DNA from 4 places in the Colwellia sp. F1 genome. Region 3 is predicted to be linked to each of the others. Evidence: predicted binding sites of a transcription regulator. Region 3 holds the regulator's gene; each other region holds the start of a gene.

Region 1 (3,452 bases), on a different contig from region 3:
GTGGCAAAAGCATTTGCCGTTGGTTTGTTTTTCGCTTTTATTCCTGTGCCGTTTCAAATGATTTTAGCAGCAGGTACAGCTATTTTAGTGCATTCAAATTTACCCCTTTCGGTTGCCCTTGTATGGCTAACCAACCCATTAACTATGCCGGCAATATTTTATGCTTGTTATCTTGTCGGGGCATGGTTAATAAATGTCCCCGCGCAAGAGTTTAAATTTGAAGCAAATTGGCAGTGGGTGACAAGTAGTTTGTCAAGCATTGGCCCGGCATTTTTGTTAGGTTGTGGGGTTTTAGCGGTAACATTTTCTGTATTAGGTTATATTGGCATTCATAGTTTATGGCGTTATAACGCGGTAAAAGCATGGAAAAAACGTAATAAAAAATAAAGCATGTAATTAAAAAATTAAGGGTAGGCATTATGAGCCCAAACCAAATAGGCGATCAATTAACTTCTGGACGCGTTATTGAAAAATGCTGGTACGCTCGGTCTGTAGCTATTCTGCCACGAGGGGTACGTTGTAAAAAACCTTGTTGGATCAAAAACGGCTCAAGTACATCTTCTATGGTTTCTCGCTCTTCACCAATTGCTGCGGCTACATTATCAAGCCCTACAGGGCCGCCCATAAATTTATCAATAATGGCATGTAGCAGTTTTCTATCCATAACATCAAAGCCTTCATTGTCCACTTCGAGCATATCAAGGGCTGCTGCTGCCGTTGCTTTATTAACTAAACCGTGGGTTTTAATGTCAGCATAATCTCGTACACGCCTTAGTAACCTATTAGCAATACGTGGTGTACCGCGGGCACGGCGCGCCACTTCAAAAGCCCCTGCTTGGTCCACGTTTAGGTTTAAGAAGTGTGCTGAGCGTTTAACAATGGTGGTTAGGTCTTGCACATTATAAAACTCTAATCGTTGAACAATGCCAAACCTATCCCTTAGTGGTGAGGTTAATGCCCCTGCTCGGGTAGTTGCACCAATTAAGGTAAAAGGCGGTAAGTCTAATTTAATGGATCGAGCGGCTGGGCCTTCACCAATCATAATATCAAGCTGGTAATCTTCCATTGCGGGGTAAAGGATTTCTTCTACAACGGGGCTTAAACGATGTATTTCATCAATAAATAAAATATCGTTTTCTTCTAAGTTTGTTAATAGCGCTGCTAAATCACCGGCTTTTTCTAATACTGGGCCTGAAGTGGTACGAATGTTCACCCCCATTTCATTAGCAACAATGTTGGCCAAGGTAGTTTTACCCAAGCCTGGCGGGCCAAAAATAAGTAAATGGTCTAATGGCTCCTCACGCTTTTTAGCCGCAGGAATAAATATTTCCATTTGTGCTTTTACGTGCGCTTGGCCGGTATAGTCAGTGAGCATTTTAGGACGAATGGCGCGATCAACTCCTTCGTCTTCTACACTGGCTATGGGCTCAATTAAGCGATCTGCTTCTATCATGATGATTCCTAAATACCTTCTTGTCGCCTAGCTTACGCCAAACTGACACTTATACGGTTATTTTTATAAATTAACGCACCAAATACCAAACTTATAACATTGACTTTAACGCTAAGCGAATAATTTCTTCGCTTGACAAATCTTTACTGTAAACAAGCTTTACCGCTTTGTCTGCTTGCGCCTGTTTATAACCTAATGAAATAAGTGCGTTAATTGCATCCCCCCTATGGTTATGTAGTGGGTCACTAACAAAGGTATTTTGTGTACTAAGCTGTACCGGCATAGCGTCTGTTGCTGGTGTTAATGAGGTAATTTGCCAGTCTTTCAAACGATCTCGCATTTCAATTAACAAACGTTCTGCAGTTTTTTTACCAACACCGGGGATTTTAACAATGCCTGAAAGATCATCATGCGCAACACAACTGACAAATTGATCAGCTGACATTGCTGATAACACCGACAGCGCTAATTTAGGGCCAACACCATTGACTTTTATCAAAAGCCTAAACAGCTTTCGCTCTGTTGTATTGGCAAAGCCATATAATAATTGTGCGTCTTCACGTACAACAAAATGGGTATAAACAACAGCTTGCTCATTCAGCTCGGGTAAAGCATAAATACTTGTCATTGGCATGGTAACTTCGTAGCCAACACCAGCGCACTCTATTAGAATTTCAGGGGGGAATTTTTCAACTAAGGTCCCCGTTAAACGACCAATCACAACATAAACCTAAAAAATAATTAAGATGACAAAATCATACCACTAGATATTTATACAGTAAACCTCTTTAAGCAGATGAATATTTTAGTTTGTTTCGCTTTTCTGATATTTTAAGGCATGCATACATTAAACGTTAGCCAACTGTTACTGTATAACGCTAACGTAAAATAAACTGGATATACCACTAAAAATGATGAACCCACACAAGCAAAAAATTAACATGGCCATTATTGGCAGTAACTTTATTGTTGATACGTTTTTAACCGCTGCAGCAGCGGTTGAGAGTTTTAATTTTTACGCCATATATTCTCGTCATCAAGCAACAGGAGCAGCGAAGGCTTTACAATATAGCCATATAAATAACGACGCTAACGTTAAAGTATATACTGACCTAACCCTTATGCTTGAAGATGAAAATATTGATGCTGTCTATATTGCTTCTCCTAATAGTTTACATGCCAAACAGGCTATTGAATGCTTAAATGCGGGTAAACATGTGTTAGGTGAAAAACCAAGTGCCGCAAGTAGCAATGAGTTAAGTGATATATTATCAGCGGCAATAGAAAACAATCGCTGCTTTATGGAAGCATTAATGAGTTTGCATTTACCCAACTTTACTTTGCTAAAACAAAATCTACCGCGTATTGGTACAGCGCGTAAATATTTTGGCCAGTATTGCCAATACAGCTCAAGGTACAGCCTAGCACTTGAATCGTTGGCCCAAAATAAAGTTGAGCAAGTACCGAATACTTTCTTGCCTGAATTTGCCAACGGCGCGTTAATTGATATTGGTATATACCCACTTTATCCGGTTATTGCTTTGTGGGGTGAGCCTAAATCTATTTCTGCGCAAGGCGTAATGTTAGCAACAGGCGTTGATGGCGCAGGTGACTTACAATTAGATTATGGCGATAAAGTGGCCAGTATTGGCTTTTCAAAAATTTCTAATGGCGAAAATTTTGTAGAATTTCAAGGCGAACTCGGTCGGCTTAAAATTGAATTTGTTGCCTTGATGAGTAAAGTTGAATTATTTTTAAATGACGGCACTTATGAGTTACTTAGCGGGCATGATGTTGAGCAAAAACCGCAAAACGCCAGTAAAAGTAAAGTTGTGCAAGAAGAAAGAAATAAAGATTACCACCCCATGAGTTACGAAATTTCTCACTTTATTGCACTGGTTAAAAACCATAAAGCACTACAGCAACCCATAAAAACAGTGAATATTGATGCATTACAATCACCTGTAACAACCTGGGAGTTAAGTCGGCAAGTGCTTTC
Region 2 (3,452 bases), on a different contig from region 3:
TTGCTCTTCAGCTTGTTGCACAACTTCTTCCGCTAATTGCTCTGCTGATAACTGCTCTTCTGATTTTGTTGACTCTGTAGTCATAAAAAACTCCAATTAAATCTTAGTAACTTTACAATAATAAAAACGCAATGAAACTAATAATGGGGACAAGCTTTCGCTATTCAAGCTTTTATAACAATTTGAATAAATTAATTGATATAAAAGGAGCCAAGTTAAGGCTGATTAATAAAAGGTTGCGAGATAAACCTACTCCCTTATATAAAACCAAGGTTGTAAAAGCAAAGGTTGATCGCTAGCCTTAATCATAAATTAAAAGAATAATATCAAATACAAACTTTACAAGCCATACAAATAAAGGGAAACTTCCCTTAACCGATTAAACAAATTAATGATGACATTATAATGGTTCAACACTATAAAACAATTGGGCTAATTGGTAAGCCTAACCATCAAGGTGCAAACGCTACCATAGCAGCACTACATCAATACTTAATTGAAAATGAGTATAAGGTATTAGTAGAAACCTCAGTTGCCAATACCGTAACCATTACCAATATGACTATTAGCTCACTGACTGAAATTGGTGAACAGGCTGATCTTGCCATTGTGGTTGGTGGTGATGGTTACATGCTTGGCGCTGCCCGCGTTTTGGCTTGTTATAACATAGCTGTTATTGGTGTTAACCGAGGTAATTTAGGCTTTTTAACCGACTTATCTCCTGATGATATCATCCCCCCGTTAATGGATATTTTAAATGGTAAATCACGCTGTGAACAACGCTTCATTATTGAAGCTGAAGTTTACCGACATGGCAAGCTAAAAAGTGCTAACAGTGCAGTAAATGAAGCTGTTTTACATGCGGGCAAAGTCGCGAGCATGATAGAGTTTGAAGTGCACATTGATAATTCTTTCATGTTTAGCCAACGCTCAGACGGGTTAATTATTGCAACACCAACAGGGTCAACTGCTTATTCTATGTCAGCTGGCGGCCCTATTTTAACACCCAATTTAAATGCATTAGCTTTAGTCCCTATGTTTCCTCATACTCTTACCAGCCGGCCTATTGTGGTTGATGGCGATAGTGAAATTAAGCTGATACTTGCCAATGAAAACCAAGAGAGTTTACAAGTAAGTTGTGATGGTCATGTTATTTTGGCCGTTATGCCAGGTGATGAAGTTATTATTAAAAAAAGCCCTTATACAATACGCTTAGTGCACCCACTCGACCATGATTATTTTAACGTATTACGCTGTAAACTGGGCTGGGGTAATAAACTATATTAATTATGTTTTACTGTGTACTATGCATTAACTAATTGAAAAAATTATTTAATATTTAACAACACTCAATAATAGCAGAAATATTAACAAAAACATTTGCACAAAACCATTTTACTGTATAAATTAACAGGTATACATTTACACAGTAAATTACGTGGTAACATATGCTTTTACATCTAAATATTCAAAACTTTGCCATTGTTAAATCCCTTGATATCGACTGGCAAGCCGGTATGACTACCATTACCGGTGAAACGGGTGCGGGTAAGTCTATTGCTATCGATGCATTAGGTTTATGTTTAGGCGATAGAGCAACAACCAATGTCGTTCGCCCTAATAGCAACAAAGCGGAACTTGCCGCCACGTTTGAGATTAAAAAGAATAAAAGTGCACAACAATGGCTAAAGCTGCATGACCTTTTAATAGAGCCTAGCAGTGAGTGCATTTTGCGGCGGGTGATTTCGGCTGAGGGGCGCTCTAAAGCCTACATCAATGGTAGTCAAGTGCCCCTAGTACAACTTAAAGAAGTAGGGCAACTACTGATTAACATTCATGGACAACATGATCATCAGCTTATTGTTAAGTCAAGCCAACAATGTAAACTCCTTGATGAATACGCCAACCACCAAGTACTACTTGACGAAGTGAGACATTACTATCAACAGTGGCATAAGTTAAATAAAGAGCTAACTTTATTACAGCAAAATAAGCAGCAACGTGAAGCCCAGCAACAATTGTTGCAGTATCAAGTTAATGAACTTAACGACTTTTCCCTACAAGCAGGTGAATTTGAAACATTAGAAAGTGATTATAAGCGCCACGCTAACGCGCAAGACTTACTTGACACAACACTACAGTCATTGCAAACCCTAGCCGAAAGTGACAGTTTTAACGTACTAGACTCCTTAAGGCATTGCAGTGAAAACATTGCCGCACTTGCCCGCCTAGATAAAAGGCTTGCCAATGTTGCCACTATGCTGAACGACTCTGTTTTGCAAGTTGAAGAAGCCTCTGCTGACCTTAGACATTACTATCAAGATCTGGAATTAGATCCTCAAGCATACGCTTTAATTGAAGAGCGTTATTCAACTGCATTACAACTCGCTAAAAAGCACAGTTTATCGCCCGAAACATTAGTAAGTTTTCATCAAGCACTGGTGCAAGAGTTAAGTGAGATGTCAAATGATGAGTCAAGGATTGATGATATTATTGAAGCTATTGTAAAAACTGAACAAAGCTACCAAGACTGTGCTTTAGCTTTAACCATCTCTAGAAAAAAAGCAGCAAAGAAATTAAGCGAAAAAATTAGTAAAAACATGCAAGCGCTGAATATGCCCCATGGCCAATTTAACATTGCAATTGACTCAAGTAACGCAACCAGTACTCGGCTTAATAACACGAACCGTGCCAAGGAAGTTAATCCTAGCGAAAGTGCTAGTTATAGTGCCGGTATGTCAGCTAATGGTGTCGATAAAGTGGCTTTTGAAGTAAGTATAAACCCAGGCCAGGCGTTGGAAGCAATGAACAAGGTAGCATCTGGAGGAGAACTATCGCGGATAAGTTTAGCTATGCAAGTTATTTTAGCTGATAAAGTGGTGACCCCTACCCTAATTTTTGATGAGGTAGATGTGGGCATAAGTGGCCCTACGGCAGCTAGGGTTGGCAGTAAACTACAAGAGTTAGCAAAAAACACGCAAGTAATTTGTGTGACCCATTTACCACAAGTCGCTTGTAAAGGACATCAACAGTTTTTTGTTAGTAAACTAACCGATGGTGAACACACAGAAACAAAAGTAACGGAACTAAGTGAACAAAGCCGCGTCCAAGAAATAGCACGTTTACTGGCTGGTGATAAAATATCTGAGCATAGTTTAGCCAATGCAAAAGAGTTATTAGCAAGTTAATTGCGCCGTTAGTAGGAAATTTATGAAAAATAGCTTTGTAACTAAAGCCATGCTTGGTTACTATTAACAAATTGTTCAAAAGTACCTGGGTAAATAGTTTATCTCGGTGAGCATTTTATACATTGTCATTTGATTGTATTGATTTATATTTAAGGAAAATAGAACTTCATGTTGTTTCGCTCCTCCATTATTGCCTTAGCCTTATCACTTTCTGCCTGCTCAAGTTGGGTGTACCGTATTGATATTCCGCAAGGAAATTATCTT
Region 3 (3,452 bases):
TTGGGCGGTAATAAGCTGGAAAGTGTAAAGGTTAATTGTGCATAACAATAATAAAAACTGGTGCCTGAATAAAATTCAGGCAGATGTGAAAATTAAGCAAAAATAGCGTCTAGCATCTAGAGCCCAACGCCTAAAATCTAGCGGCTAGTACTTATAATTTCAAATGTTAAACAGAGACTACTAATGAAAAAAAACCTTGCCATGGGCATTATTTTTGTCATCGCTTATCTTGGCTTTGTAATTGCTACCTTGCCAAGCGCATTCGTTTTACAGCAAGTACCATTACCTAATAATGTTAAAAAAAGCCTTTACCTTTCAGGCGTTAGCGGCAGTATTTGGCACACTAATATCGCACAAGTTGTCATAAATGGTACGCCTATTAACAAGGTTAGCGCACAGTTAAGCCCTTGGTCTTTATTGTCATTAACCCCTAAGTTATCAATCACATTTGGTGACCCGTTTAATGCTGGTCCAGAAGGGGCTTTTGATCTAGTACTGTCGTCAACGAAAGCAAAAATAAGCAATGCTAATATGTTAATAAGCGCTAATGAAATAGCACAACAACTACCGCTACCTTTACCTATGTTAGCGCAAGGTGATGTCACCTTAACTGTTGCATCAGCGGAAATTGATTTTAGCAAAAACAATCAATGCGTTAGTGCAACAGGCAATGGCGCGTGGTCTAAAGCTGGTGTTACTGCTCTGTCTCGTACTGTACCGTTAGGCATATTAACTGCCGATATTAGCTGTGACCAAGGCACGCTAGCGCTAGTAATGTCACCTAAAAATGATTTAGGGTTAACCTTTACCGCGTATGTTGCACAAGGCGGTAAAGTATCAGGTGAAGGATATTTACAACCTGGCGCTAAATTTCCTGCCGCCCTTAATGACGCCCTGCCGTTTTTGGGTAGACAAGACAGTCAGGGTCGTTATCGCTTAGTCTTCTGAGTATAAAGGTGAGTGCGTTAGTAAAGTAGGATAGGTAACCCTTGCTAGTAAGCAGTAAAACCTTGTGTTTACCTTGTGGCTGTATATAATAACAGTTGTGAATAAATACAGCGTTTTACCTAGAAAGGAAAAGCTAATGCCAATCGTAAATAAATTAAAACCTTTAACTAAGCGCCAGCAACAAATATTTGATTTAATAAAAGAAAACATTCAAGCAACAGGAATGCCACCTACAAGAGCTGAAATAGCAGTTTTTTTTGGTTTTAAATCAGCTAATGCTGCCGAAGAGCATTTAAAGGCCTTGGCAAAAAAAGGCTATATAGAAATGTTGCCAGGCACTTCGCGTGGCATACGTTTAGCTGAGCAATTTAATGTAGTAGAAGGCTTGCCACTGGTGGGTAGCGTTGCTGCAGGTGAACCTATATTAGCAGAAGAGCATATTGAACAACATTATGAAATGAATGGTGATTTGTTTCATCCTCCCGCCAATTACTTGTTAAGAGTTAATGGCGAAAGTATGAAAAATATTGGCATTCTAGATGGTGATTTATTAGCAGTACATCAAACCAGCGATATTCAAAATGGTCAGGTCATTGTTGCTAGAGTAGAGAACGAGGTCACGGTTAAGCGTTACAAACGAGACGGTGATGTTGTTTATTTAGTCGCAGAAAATGATAATTTTGAGCCAATAAAGGTCGATCTTACTTGCCAAGAATTCAATGTTGAAGGGCTTGCCGTTGGCGTAATTCGTAACGGTAATTGGATGTAAACTGCGTTGCTTTAGTCTTTTTTAATCAATTGCTGCTAAAGACTTTGGCGGCAACACCTTTCTTATCTATCCCCCTATATATCACCCGATTTAACTAATAAAACCCACTTTGCTTGTTATATAGCCAATAATTCTTAGTAAATATAAGATCAATGAAAAAAGCTATAGGCTATATCTATCAAGCTATTCCAAAGCTTTAGAGTGCTTACTCTATTGATACTACAGCTTTTTTTTATAATTACCATTTGACGTAGATCAAGTTTTGAGCGATTCTAGAGTGGGAATCGAACAAAATAATAAGCAAGAACTGTATAAAAATAAAAAGACGTTGATGTGCTAATTCGATACCCAAACTTACTATTACATTCATGTAGTGCTGAGTTAGCAGTTTCACGTCAGTTAATTTAATAAATTTTAAATAGGGTATTACTATCTTGTTTGAAAATAATAACTAAATTAACAGTTAATCAGTTTAATGAGTATGAAGTACATTGCTGCTTTTCTGTTTTCTATTTCTTATACCTTTGTTTTTGAAGTGATATTTAAAATCATTTTTTAGCTTAAGTAGGTAATAATGAGGGAGAAGTTGAGTGAAGAGAGCTAACCATCGTAGGTTGATGGGAATTGGGTTATTTATTTTAAGCCTTTTTTCTAGTTCGGCCTGGTCAAATTCACAGTTAAATTTGACTAAAGGAGCAACAGCGATTAGTAGAGAAGTGTATGATTTACATATGCTTGCACTCTATATATGTACTGGTATTGGTGTTGTAGTTTTTGGTATCATGTTTTGGTCAATGATATTTCATCGTAAATCTAAAGGAGCAAAAGCCGCTGATTTTCATGAAAGCACCAAGGTTGAGATACTTTGGACTGCCATCCCTGTCATTATACTTATCGCCATGGCTATCCCTGCCACTAATACACTAATTAGCATGGAAAATAATGAAAATTCCGACATTACTATCCAAGTAACAGGGTCTCAGTGGAAGTGGCACTATAAATACTTTGATCAAAACATTGAGTATTACTCTGTGCTTTCAACACCAAGAGAGCAATATGAGAATCAAAATGGTAGCTTTAAAGGCAATGAGACAGCTAAAGGTGAAAACTATTTACTTGAAGTTGACAAACCCTTAGTTATCCCTGCCAATAAAAAAGTTCGATTTCTTATTACCTCCGATGATGTTATTCACTCTTGGTGGGTGCCTGCCTTTGCAATTAAACAAGATGCTAACCCTGGTTTTATCAATGAGGCATGGACGAATGTAGATAAACCTGGCATTTATCGTGGCCAATGTGCTGAGCTTTGTGGTAAAGACCATGGTTTTATGCCCATTGTTGTTGAAGTGAAATCGAGCGAAGATTATGACGCATGGTTGAAAGAACAGCATGCTTTAACCGCAAAAGCCGCTGATGCTGAGCGGGCCTCTTTAACTGCTTCTCTGAGTAAAGAGGAGTTAATGCAGTTAGGTGAAACAACTTATATGGCTCATTGTGCAGCCTGCCACCAACCAACGGGGTTAGGGTTGCCTCCCACATTTCCGGCACTGAAGGGCAGTGTGGTTGCAACGCAAGGCAGTATTACAGAGCATATTAATTTAATCGTCAATGGTAAAGGTATGATGCCACCATTTGGTAAACAATTAACACTACAAGAAATTTCAGCGGTGACTACATTTGAGCGTAATGCTTGGGGTAATGACACGGGTGATTTAGTTCAAAGCTCAGATGTTAA
Region 4 (3,452 bases), on a different contig from region 3:
AGTCCAGTAAAAATGTCTGGTCCTGCCGTACATGTTTTTGATGGACAATTGTCTATATAAGCACAATAAAATTGAAGAAATTAGATGAAAAGTGAACAACACATGACAAATATAGATGACTTACCCTTAACTGATGAGTTGGTTAGCGCCTACTTACTAGATAATCCTGAGTTTTTTAACCGTAATAGCGAATTAATCACAGGGTTAAGGTTAAACGACACCAAGCGAGGAACGGTTTCGTTAGTAGAAAGACAGCAACAGCAACTCAGGCAAAAAGTGCAGAATTTAGAAGACGAAATCACCCAGTTAATGTCAGTCGCTCATCATAACGAAGACTTATTTGTACTTTATAGCGATTTATACCTACGCTTGATTGACTGTCAATCGGCAGGTGAATTACTTGATTGCTTAGTACAAACAACAACAGAGCTATTGTCGTTGTCTGCTTTTACATTATACCTTAGCGAAGCAACTAGCATTAAACATGATAGTTTATCTAAAAATGATTGTCAGGGCGTAATGCATAACCGCTTAGCAAGCAGTGATTATTATTTTGGCCGCCTGCAACAAAGCGAGCAAGAATTAATATTCTCGCACAACTGTCCCGGCTCTGTTGTATTGGTGAAGTTAACCCACGCAGAAAAAACGTTAGGTTTTTTAGCCATTAGCAGCAATGACGCACACCATTTTGATCCACGCATGGACACTTTATTATTAAGCCAGTTTAAACGTTTGGTTGCCAAGTTATTGTACCAACACCTTACGACATAGCGGTTAATGTGTTTACCTAAGCAAAGAGTTGCTTTCCACTTAGTTCCGATATTGATAATAGAGCGACCATAAAATGAAATTCTACCGACGTTTGTCTACTATTAAAGCAATAAGCTTTGACTTAGATGATACGCTTTACAGCAATAAACCGATAATGCAGGCAATAGAAAAGAAAATGATTGCTTATTTCTCTGGTTTGGCTATTTGGACCAACGGTTTACCCATTGACAATACAACTAAACTTCCTAAGGTGCTCAACCACCATTTTTGGCGGTATTTTCGTCAACAAGCTGTGCAAAAACAACCCGACTTAGCCCATGATGTTGTACAAGTGCGCTTAGTGACGTATCGCCTTGGTTTTATTGCCCTAGGCTTAAGTGAAAATACAGCCGAGCAACAAGCATTAGCGGCGCTTAACTATTTTATTTCATTACGCAGTGACTTTACTCTCCCTAAGGCAAGCGTAAATTTATTGGCAAATTTACGTGAAAAATACCCACTTATTGCTATTAGTAACGGCAATGTTGATACAAGCACATTAGGTATTGCGCACTATTTTCAGCATATTTACCATGCAGGGTGGCAATCAGATGGCACGTTATTAAGGCAAAAACCGGCAAGTGACATGTTTGACTTAGCGTGCGAAAAGCTCATGATCAAACCGTCTCAGCTACTGCATGTAGGAGACTGCGGACGCGCAGATATTCAAGGGGCATTACTTGCAGGTTGTCAAACCGCCTGGTTGTCTTGTTATGATGTGGGGCAACCCATTACGCTACTGCCAGATATTGAATTAAACCGGCTAACCCAGTTGGCAGGCTTGTAAATTAAGGAGAAGTAGCGCCGCTGTACTGACGCGCTTATTGAGATTGGCGTTAAACTTATACAAAAGGCTGACTGTACATAAAACCAGTGTTACACTATTCACTATACTAATAAATATACCCTAACTCGTAGGCAGGCTTTTAATCACATTACTATATCCTGCCCTATAAAAATTATTCCCCTCTCAAAGTAAAGGTTTCCACGATGGATGTTTCAGAATTACTCGACTCTTTAAACGATAAACAACGCGAAGTTGTTGCAGCACCTAAACAAAACATGTTGGTGTTAGCGGGGGCGGGCTCTGGTAAAACGCGGGTATTAGTTCAGCGTATTGCATGGTTAATGCAAGTGGAACAAGCAGCGTCACATTCTATTTTAGCGGTAACCTTCACTAATAAAGCCGCAGCAGAAATGCGCGCCAGAGTTGAACAAGTTACCGGTGGCAACACCCATGGCATGTGGATAGGCACCTTTCATGGCTTAGCGCACCGCCTCCTTCGTATGCATTTTCAAGAAGCAAAGTTACCACAAACCTTCCAGGTGCTTGATAGTGACGACCAACTGCGCTTAATTAAGCGTATTATTCGCACGTTAGCGCTGGATGAAAAAAAATGGCCCGCGAAGCAATTTGTTTGGTATATCAATGGCAAAAAAGATGAAGGGTTAAGGCCTGAGCATATTGATGCCCAGTTTGACCCTAGCGAAGCGCTTTTTGTCAAAGTGTATAAAACCTATCAAGAAACTTGCGACCGTGCAGGCCTCGTTGATTTTGCCGAATTACTCCTGCGTGCTCACGAACTTTGGCTTAATAACCCTGAATTACTCGCGCATTATCAACAACGTTTTGGCCATATCTTAGTTGACGAATTTCAAGACACCAATGCCATACAATATGCTTGGTTAACATTGCTCGGGCGTGCGCAATCTAAGGTCATGATAGTGGGTGATGACGACCAATCTATTTATGGTTGGCGCGGTGCACGTATTGAAAACATTGAGCGCTTTACCCATGAGTTTAGTGAGGTTCAAACCATTCGTTTAGAGCAAAACTATCGTTCAACCGCAAATATTCTTAACGCCGCAAATCAGTTAATTAGCAATAATAATAACCGCCTAGGTAAAGAGCTGTGGACGGATGATAAAGCCGGTGAAAAAATATCGGTGTACACGGCTTTTAACGAAATAGATGAAGCTCGCTTTATTGTTGGCTGTATTAAAAAATGGCATGACGATGGCGGCAAGCTTGATGAAGTGGCTATTTTGTATCGTTCTAATGCGCAATCACGCTTGATGGAAGAAGCCTTACTGCAAAGGCAGTTGCCGTATCGTATTTATGGCGGACAGCGTTTCTTCGAGCGCCAAGAAATAAAAGATGCCTTAGCTTACTTACGACTCATTAATAACCGAGACGACGACGCGGCCTTTGAGCGTATTATCAACACACCCACGCGTGGTATCGGTAATCAAACTGTAGCGTTAATTCGTGATGCTGCCAGAAGCCTAGAAGTAACCTTATGGCAAGCGTGCCAACAAATGCTGCAGGCTGAGCAGTTAAAAGGACGCAGCGCTAAAACCATTAGCCAATTTATTCAATTAATTGACCAACTCGAAGACGACTCAACTGACCTAGACTTAGACCAACAAGCCAACTTTGTTGTGCAGCATTCAGGCTTAAAAGCCATGTACAAAGCAGAAAAGGGCGAACGCGCTGAGCAGCGTATTGAAAACTTAAATGAATTAGTTACGGCCTGTCAAACCTTTGAAAGTGCGCCTTTATCTGACCAAGACTTGGCCGAAGAACTAACGCCCTTAACCGCATTTTTAACGCACGCAGCTTTAGAGTCTGGTGAGTCACA

Evidence for each region. The regulator LexA, encoded in region 3, represses DNA repair genes until DNA is damaged. The targets are predictions, from matches to a motif close to TACTGTATNNNNATACAGTA.
Region 1: ruvA (Holliday junction branch migration protein RuvA) is a predicted target of LexA. The motif match lies at 2,215-2,234, and genes of this name have one in related genera.
Region 2: recN (DNA repair protein RecN) is a predicted target of LexA. The motif match lies at 1,397-1,416, and genes of this name have one in related genera.
Region 4: uvrD (DNA helicase II) is a predicted target of LexA. The motif match lies at 1,667-1,686, and genes of this name have one in related genera.

What each region holds. Positions count from the first base shown of each region.
Region 1 covers NZ_JBWDLI010000017.1:71,621-75,072, reverse strand. Annotated here, with positions in the region: gene AC0UA9_RS14975 (DUF2062 domain-containing protein) at 1-387, shown strand, start outside; gene ruvB (Holliday junction branch migration DNA helicase RuvB) at 443-1,453, opposite strand; gene ruvA (Holliday junction branch migration protein RuvA) at 1,545-2,174, opposite strand; gene AC0UA9_RS14960 (Gfo/Idh/MocA family protein) at 2,389-3,452, shown strand, end outside.
Region 2 covers NZ_JBWDLI010000019.1:11,526-14,977, forward strand. Annotated here, with positions in the region: gene grpE (nucleotide exchange factor GrpE) at 1-84, opposite strand, end outside; gene nadK (NAD(+) kinase) at 406-1,287, shown strand; gene recN (DNA repair protein RecN) at 1,449-3,188, shown strand; gene AC0UA9_RS15415 (outer membrane protein assembly factor BamE) at 3,357-3,452, shown strand, end outside.
Region 3 covers NZ_JBWDLI010000004.1:300,701-304,152, reverse strand. Annotated here, with positions in the region: gene gspM (type II secretion system protein GspM) at 1-11, shown strand, start outside; gene AC0UA9_RS05760 (type II secretion system protein N) at 184-948, shown strand; gene lexA (transcriptional repressor LexA) at 1,085-1,717, shown strand; gene coxB (cytochrome c oxidase subunit II) at 2,308-3,452, shown strand, end outside.
Region 4 covers NZ_JBWDLI010000018.1:26,238-29,689, forward strand. Annotated here, with positions in the region: gene dapF (diaminopimelate epimerase) at 1-60, shown strand, start outside; gene AC0UA9_RS15150 (DUF484 family protein) at 103-771, shown strand; gene AC0UA9_RS15155 (HAD-IA family hydrolase) at 845-1,597, shown strand; gene uvrD (DNA helicase II) at 1,801-3,452, shown strand, end outside.